DNA from 2 places in the Pseudoalteromonas sp. APC 3694 genome. Region 1 is predicted to be linked to the other one. Evidence: predicted binding sites of a transcription regulator. Region 1 holds the regulator's gene; the other holds the start of a gene.
The links. The regulator sigma-54, encoded in region 1, starts transcription at its own class of promoters, with help from an activator protein. The targets are predictions, from matches to a motif close to GTTGGCACGNNNNTNGNNT.

Region 1 (4,398 bases):
TGCACAGAAAGCTGAGCTAATACTGTCGCCGCTCTAGCGTGTAATCCTAATTTGTTTTTTATTAAAAATGTATTTTCTAAGCGCATGACATGTTCTCGCAAGCTTTGATTTTATTCTTGTTCTCGGTGGCGAATTTTTACATTAGGATGACTCATTGCAAAGCTTTCAGCAATGGTTTGCGCTAAATAAACAGAGCGGTGTTGCCCACCGGTACAGCCAATTGCAATGGTTAAGTAGCTGCGGTTATTTCGTTCTAAATGCGGCAGCCATGTTTGCACAAATGTTTGAATTTGCCATGTAAATTTTTGCACTATACTGTGACTTGCTAGGTAGTCTTTTACTGGTTGGTCCAGCCCCGTAAGTGGCTTAAGTTCAGGCTCCCAATGCGGGTTTGGTAAAAAACGGGCATCGAATACGTAATCTGCTTCTTTAGGGATGCCGTGTTTAAAACCAAATGACTCAAAGGTAATGATCAGTTGTTTATCTTTTTTTCCGAGTATTTTTTCACGAATAGATTCAGCAAGCAGATGCACACTTAAATCCGTGGTATCAATCATATAATCAGCACGGTTAATCAATACATCAAGTAGTTGTTTTTCTTTTTTTATGGCTAAATCAAGCGGCAAAGAATCAATAGATAAAGGGTGGAGACGTCGCGTTTCTGAAAAACGTTTTATTAATGTTTGATCGTCACTGTCTAAATAAAATACCGTTGGTTTAGTAAAACCAGGTAAATATTCGAGTATTTCATTAAATTGCTGTTGCTCTTTAGGTAGATTACGCACATCAACACTCACAGCAATTTTATTATAACTGTCGGAAACGCTGCGCACTAATGATGGTAATAAATTAAGAGGAATATTGTCTACACAATAATAACCTAAGTCTTCCACAACGCGTAACGCCACAGATTTACCTGAGCCTGAACGACCGCTTATAATTATTAATTCCATTTATCACCTTTCTTTATTACTACGATTGACTGACGATAACCTGATACAGTTCGCTATCCGATTTGGCGGCGCGTAACTGTTTACAAAATTCTTTATCATTGAGCTTATCAGCAATCGTGGCTAGCGTCTTCAAATGCTGCTGATTATCGCCATCGGGAACAATTAACGCGACAAAAATGTCAACCGGCCGGTTATCAATCGCATCAAAATTAATAGCTGTTTCGCTCACTAAAATCAAAGCTAGGGGCTCTTGAGCACCGCTCATGCGACCATGTGGAATAGCAATGCCTCGACCAATGCCTGTGCTTCCAAGCTTTTCTCTTGCAGTTAATGCATTAAGAATATCTTGTTGTGTTAAATAGGGCAGTTTATTGTGAGCCAATTCACTGATAAATTCTAAAATTCTTTTTTTACTATTAAAAAGGACCGCAGCTTTACTGCAGTCCTGACAGATAAGTGAGCTTAGTTTCATAGTGTTAGTGTCGAGCAAGTTTCTCTTTGTGTTTAATTACTTGACGATCTAGCTTGTCAATGAGCGAGTCTATAGCGGCATACATATCTTGATGCTCAGTAGAAGCAAAAATCTCAGCGCCACTAACATGAACGGTTGCTTCAGCTTTTTGGTTTAGTTTTTCTACATCGAGAATAACGTGCACATTCGTTATGTGATCAGTGTGCCTCTGTAACTTCGAAAATTTGCTATTTACGTAGTCTCTAAGCGAGTCGGTAATATCTACATGGCGACCAGTTAAATTCAGTTGCATAAACATTTTCCTCTTTGTTGTACGCCTTAAATCAAACTTTTACGTTGATTAGACGGGGGAATAGCTAGAGATTCGCGATATTTTGCAATGGTTCTCCTCGCTACTTTAATTCCTTGCTCTGCCAATATATCTGCAATTTTACTATCACTCAATGGTTTAGCTGAGTTTTCTGCAGCGATTAATTTTTTAATTAATGCACGTATTGCTGTTGATGAACATTCGCCACCATTTTCAGTACTTACATGGCTTGAAAAGAAATATTTAAGCTCAAAAATGCCACGTGGTGTATGCATGTATTTTTGCGTAGTAACACGCGATATAGTCGACTCATGCATTTCCACCATTTCAGCCACATCGTTAAGCACCATAGGCTTCATAGCCTCAGGGCCGTGTTCAAAAAAGGCCTGTTGCTGCTGCACAATACAGTTGGTTACTTTAAGTAGCGTGTCATTTCTACTTTCTAAGCTTTTTATAAACCATTTAGCCTCTTGTAAGTGCGAGCGAATAAACTGGCTATCACCACTTGATTTAACCGTACGCGACATAGCTGCATATTGGCTATTTACTCTGATCTTAGGCATGCTATCTGGATTTAATTCAACTACCCAACGACCTTTAACTTTTTTAACCGACACATCAGGAATAACGTATTCAGACTCTTCTCTAACAATAGTGTCTGCCGGTTTTGGGCTGAGCGTATGAATCAACGTCATGATTTCTTTTAGCTCATCTTCTTTAAGCTTTGTTTTTTTCATCAACGTGCGATAGTCACGTGCAGCAAGTAAATCAATATGATCGGTTAAGATCATTTTTGTTTCGTTTAAAAAAGGTGTGTCTTTATCAAATTGATTTAGCTGAATACACAAGCACTCTTGTAAACTACGCGCGGCTATTCCCACTGGATCAAATAGTTGAATACGCTTTAGTACCGCTTCTATTTCGTCAAGTTCAACTTCATCTTCGCCGTCGTTTTCTTGGTTAAAGCTTTCTAATATTTCTTCACAGCTAAGGGTTAGAATCCCTGAGTCGTCCACAGCTTCTACAATTGCAATAGCTATCGCTTCATCGGTAGGACTAAACGGCGTCAGTTGAAGTTGCCACATTAAATACTCATGCAGCGTTTCAGTCGAAGAGCCTTGATAAATAGATTCATCTTCTGGCATTGGACCCGATGAAGAGGCAGGCGCAGCGCTCATATATTCATCCCAAGTAACATCCATAGCCATATCATCGCTAATGGTGTCTTTGGTCATTGCTTCGCCGCTATCTTGCTCATACTCGCTAGGTTTATCGTCAGCTGAGGCACTTAGCGTTAAGTCATCGTTATCGGCTTTTTGTTCGTTTTTACCTGCAGTGTCTTCGCTGTAATCATGTTCTTCAACTTCAAGCAAGGGGTTGCTATCGAGCGCTTCTTGAATTTCTTGCTGGAGATCCAATGTACTGAGTTGCAATAAGCGAATTGCTTGTTGCAACTGTGGAGTCATTGTAAGTTGCTGGCCCATGCGCAGCTGTAATGATTGCCTCATGTATCTCTAACAATCCTTTTAAATTACGGTCTGTTGACCTTTACGGATTAAAATTTGTTCAAACTAGGGGCGGTTTAATTGCGGCGCGAGGTTTGTAACCTAGTGGGCTAAGTCAAAACCGAGCAAAGCTTCCGCGTCCTGCTCACGCTCCTTACCTACATCCATGTAGGCAACAAAGAGTAAATCGTCCCTAGGCAGAACCCGAAGGGCAGCGCCTGTTTGGCATTGATGCTGCGTTATCGCCTATTTATGGGGAATATCACACCACATAGACTCTGCCTTGCCTAAATACCAAACAAACTGCTGAAAATTCAACCTTGAAAGGTCAACAGACCTAAGTATAATTAATCTTAGCAGATGCTTAGTGTAATAACACACATATTAGAGCTTGAACTGCTCGCCCAAATAAACATCGCGTACTGTTTTATCGTTTAATACGTATTCAGGAGTGCCTGATGCAATTAACTCCCCATGAGAAACTATGTAGGCTTTTTCACAAACATCAAGTGTTTCGCGCACGTTATGGTCTGTAATAAGTACGCCAATGCCACGGTTTTTAAGATGCTCTATAATCTTTTTAATATCTAATACTGAGATAGGATCAACCCCCGCAAAGGGTTCGTCTAAAAGGATAAATTTAGGGTTTGCTGCTAACGCGCGAGCAATTTCAACGCGGCGACGTTCACCACCTGATAAGGCCATACCTTGGCTGTCGCGGATATGCTGAATGCTAAATTCATCAAGTAAATTATTTAAGGTATCTTCGCGTTGTTGTTTATTTAATTCTTTACGTGTTTCTAAGATAGCCATTAAGTTTTGATAAACAGTCAGCTTTCTAAAAATAGACGACTCTTGCGGTAGATAACCAATCCCTAAACGCGCTCGGCTGTGCATCGGTAATAAAGTAATATCTTTATCATCAATTGATATTTTGCCTTTATCACTAGGGACAAGGCCTACAATCATATAAAAAGTGGTGGTTTTACCTGCACCATTAGGGCCAAGTAACCCCACAATACTGCCAGCTTCAACCTCTAGGCCAACGTTTTTTACAACTTCACGACCTTTGTAGCTTTTAGCTAATAGCTCTGCTTTTAATGTGCTCATGGTTGGCCTTTATCATCTTCTTTTTTATTTTCAACAGGCACTAAAATA
Region 2 (4,398 bases), on a different contig from region 1:
GTCTGTTTTTTTATAAATACGCTGGCTTATAGCGCTAAAAATAGCAGAGAGTATGTGGTTAGGGTGATACCAACTTACTAAAGGTAAAAAGCGCTCAGCAAGGAGCGCACAAATAAATACAATAAAGTCCAAATGATTTTGAACAATATTATTGAGCATTTACAGCGTAACCGCCGTTAATTTCTCAAGTAAAGCTACGACCATTTTTGATGAATTTATAGAGGCTGTTTCTAAGTATTCTTCAAATGATTGCGGCGACTCTTTGCCTGCAATATCAGACATTGAGCGAATAACAACAAATGGTGTATTAAGTGCAAAACACGTTTGCGCAATTGATGCACCTTCCATCTCTACTGCTAGCATTGTAGGGAAGTCACTGCGTGCTTTTTCAATACGAACAGGGTCGCACATAAATGAGTCGCCAGTGCAAATTAAACCAACAAGGGTTTTTACTTCACTAATTTGTGCAATTGTTTGCTCGGCTGCTTCTACAAGTTTAGGGTGAGCAGTAAAACCTGCTGGCATTTGTGGTACTTGGCCAATTTCGTAACCAAACGCTGTTACATCAACATCGTGATGACGTACTTCAGATGAAATTACTACATCGCCAACGTTTAGTGATGGGTCGAATCCACCGGCAGAGCCTGTGTTAATAACACAATCTGGATTGAAGTTATCGATAAGTAATGTGGTTGCGATTGTCGAAGCGACTTTACCTATACCTGATTGCACTAAAGTGACGGTATTGCCTGCAAGCTCGCCTGTGTAAAAAGTAAAACCAGCCTTGGTTAAAACTTGTGGATTTTGCATCGCCTCGCGCAAAATTTTAACTTCTGGCTCCATTGCGCCAATAATACCAACATTCATAGTGTTAAATTCCTGAGTTTGAATACGGTGATTATACTGCAAAAAATAACGTGGGGTAAAACAAACAAAAATGCGAGCTTAAAAAGCCCGCACTTTATAAACTTATTGATTATATTTCAGCAAGGGCTGTTGATTGTGCCTTTGCTTGAGAAGGAGACAATACCGCCGGTTTATGAACTCTAGCACGCGTAGGTCGTGAAGGTTTAGATGCCGCTGGCTTACCTAATTTAAACATAATTGCATCGCGTACTTCGCTTGGGCGGTAGCCTGCCTTCACTTTCATACGAATATGTGGAATACCTGCGGCTTCCAATGCGCCATTAACAAACCAGTCGCGCTGTGCTTTGTGGCCATCTTTATTGGCGTTATTAACTAAGTCAACCGCAGCCACTATGGTCATTTTTTCTTTATCTACTAAAACAAAGTCGAGCTGCTTATTTTTTGCTTTAGCCATTGCCGCACGTTTAGATTTAACAGACAGGCCTTGTTTACAGTCAATCACATCGATTAGTTTAACGCGACTAACAATTTTATATTGATCGCCAACAGCGCGCTCTAATAAATTCAGAAACGCCCCTTCTACTTGGGTAAATACACTTTGCTTACGAGTAAAAGGATAAGGGTTTCCGCCGTCATCATTAAATTTTGACGCAACGACAGATGCCCCAACAACTAGCACTAATATTAATAATAAAGCGAATTCCATACGGTAACTCCATAACAACAAATTGACACTGCTTTTCTAAAGCAATTTATGTGCCCAAATAGTTGTTATGGTTGTTTTATTAACGAATGGGGATGAGCACTATTATGCTTTATAGCCGCCTTCAATACCTTTTACGGCAATCGCAACTGCATCATGAGCATGTAAAGACTCATAATGGTTAATTTGCAGGAAGTAATCGCTAAACTCTTTTGACTCTAACGTCGTTTTAATTTTTCGTGCTGCGTCTTCACAAAACATTAAATTTTGACCGTTTAAGCGAGCAAACTCTTGTTCGTCTTCACGTTTTACCGCAGCTTGTACTGGTGTTTTAAGCTCATCTTCGAGTAAATTAATTAAGTTAACTACATCAAACTCTTGAATATTTTGATCTAGCTTTACTTTAACATTAGCAATTGAACGCTGTGAGTGCGGGGTGGCAACAATTCCTTGAGTTGTTCCAAGCCACTCTAAAACTTCTGATTGAGTGAGTGTTTCTTGAGAAAACTTTTCGCTGAATGCGTTTTGAATTAATTGGCGAGCCAGTGCAGCAGAGCAGGGGCAGGTTGATGAATAAGTCACATCAACACTGAGCTCAAAGCTAATGACACCTTGATTGATAGTGCTGGTAAGTACAATAGGGTAGCTTTTCCAACCTGCTTTGCCACTAAGTAATGACTTACGGCGTAGCGGCAATTCAAATTTAAATTCAATGTGTGCTTTATCACTTAAGCCTTCATGACTGGTGATAAAGGTATCTAAGGCTTGTGCTAAGGTTTGTGGGTTGACCTGTTGCTCAGTTGAGAGGTGATCCAGCGCTAAAAATAGTCGCGACATATGAATGCCTTTAGCATCTTCTTTGTGTAAATTAACAAAGGCGCGGGCTTTTGCATTAACGGTAACAGGAGCTAAATCAAGAGATTCAAAAATAAAAGGCAGCTCTATATCGCCCATACCTACCCAGTCTAATTTACCTGTTTGTAAAGCGGCAGCCGTGTTAGCAATATCTGGCATAGTTTTTTGCATGATACGTTACTCGTTATTTGCAATATTTAAAACGCCGCATTTTACACTAAATAAAGATTTGCTGAAATGCAGCAAATAACACCAAACATAAAATTTTATTGTTTTTGTCGCACAACATGAAAATAGCTGATAGAAAATGCTAAAATTAGCCTTTAACCTTGAAAGGTCAACAGACCCTAAGCATTTAGCTAAGAGAAAAACTGATATATGACTGATTCTTCTTTGAACCCGTGGGTTCGAGTTCTTTCCAGTTCAATAACTCGTTTTGGTGAGTTTAAAACTGCTGCTATTTGCTATGCATTATTACTGACAATATCGCTGGTTTTATCGAGTATGTTTTATTACGTTGCCATAGGCGAAGTAAACTTGGTTGATATACTCGCCGTGGTATTTTTTACCTCGGTTGTTTCTCCTTTAGTTATCAGCATATTATTAAACTCTATTCGGCAACTTGATGCCTCTTATGCTTATTTAGATAGTGCCACAAAACAAGAGAAGCTTTTAAATCAAACCCTCAAAGACAATATTAACCGTTTAAACATTGAAATTGACGAACGTAAAATGGCTTTTCATGCTAAACACCGAGCAATAGAAGAGCTTAGGCGTGAAATTGCAGAGCGTAAAAAAACACAACAAGAACTCGCACAGCAAGGCATGTTACTGCGCTCAATAGTAGACTCCTCGCCGGATTTATTTTATTACCGCGATAACAACGGGGTGTTTGCCGGTTGTAATAAAATGTTTGAAGAGGTGATGGGTAAAACCAGTGGTGAACTTATTGGTAAAGCCGCAGAAGAAATATTCCCAAGCCACTTTTTATCAGAAGTACTCAGAACCGATGAGCAGGTTGAGCGTACGCACCAAGGTTTAACTATAGATGTGGAGTACTCAGTAAACGGTGAAATTAGGTGGTTTGAATTGCGTAAACTTCCCTTTATTAATGAACAAGGGGATTACATTGGTTTACTTGCGTTTGGCCGTGATATTACCAGTCGTAAAGAAGCTGCGCAGGCACTAGAAACAGCTTATAAAGATAAAGGGAAATTTATTGCCACATTAAGCCATGAGTTACGCACGCCGCTTAATGGTATTGTGGGCTTAACGCGCATGCTACTGGATACCGAATTAAACAAACAGCAACGCAGTTGGTGTAATACCGTGTTTTCAAGCGCCGAAACACTAGGTAATATATTCAACGATATTATAGATTTAGATAAAATTGACCGTGAGCAGTTAGATATTGCCGCCAACGAAATTAATGTTTCGGACTTTATCAACGATGTAGTTAACTTTGCAGGCCTTATTGCTGAGCAAAAAGAGCTTTCGTTTGAAGTGAAGCGTTCTGGCATGCTTGACATATATGCTTTGCTTGACCCGACCCGTTTACGCCAAGTGGTGTGGAACTTAATTAATAACGCTGTTAAGTTTACTCAACAAGGGAGCGTAACCTTAGATTGTGCCAGAGAAAACCGTGAAGATGGCCCTTGGCTTATTATTAAAATACTCGATACCGGTGAAGGCATTCCACAAGAGCAACTAACACGCATTTTTGACATGTACTATAAAGCGCCAGATCTTAAAGGCACCAATGCCATTGGTTCAGGTATTGGCTTAGCTGTCACCAAAGCGTTAGTAAGCGCAATGAAAGGCACAATAACGGTTAATAGTACCCCAGGAGAGGGCAGCTGCTTTACGGTACAAATTCCGCTGAATTTATGTAGTGCTCCTACCGAACATAGTTATGTTGGGCGTAGCTTATATATTTTATTAGTGGAGGATGTGCCACTTAATGCTGAAATTGC

Region 2: a site for sigma-54 is predicted at 1,613-1,631, ahead of QMA00_RS16010 (DUF2726 domain-containing protein). Genes of this name have one in related genera too.

What each region holds. Positions count from the first base shown of each region.
Region 1 covers NZ_JASDDE010000056.1:13,217-17,614, forward strand. Annotated here, with positions in the region: gene QMA00_RS15515 (HPr family phosphocarrier protein) at 1-86, opposite strand, end outside; gene rapZ (RNase adapter RapZ) at 111-953, opposite strand; gene ptsN (PTS IIA-like nitrogen regulatory protein PtsN) at 973-1,425, opposite strand; gene hpf (ribosome hibernation promoting factor) at 1,430-1,717, opposite strand; gene QMA00_RS15535 (RNA polymerase factor sigma-54) at 1,744-3,243, opposite strand; gene lptB (LPS export ABC transporter ATP-binding protein) at 3,625-4,350, opposite strand; gene lptA (lipopolysaccharide transport periplasmic protein LptA) at 4,347-4,398, opposite strand, start outside.
Region 2 covers NZ_JASDDE010000061.1:8,667-13,064, forward strand. Annotated here, with positions in the region: gene ampE (regulatory signaling modulator protein AmpE) at 1-159, opposite strand, end outside; gene mtnN (5'-methylthioadenosine/S-adenosylhomocysteine nucleosidase) at 160-867, opposite strand; gene QMA00_RS16010 (DUF2726 domain-containing protein) at 977-1,573, opposite strand; gene folE2 (GTP cyclohydrolase FolE2) at 1,676-2,596, opposite strand; gene arcB (aerobic respiration two-component sensor histidine kinase ArcB) at 2,804-4,398, shown strand, end outside.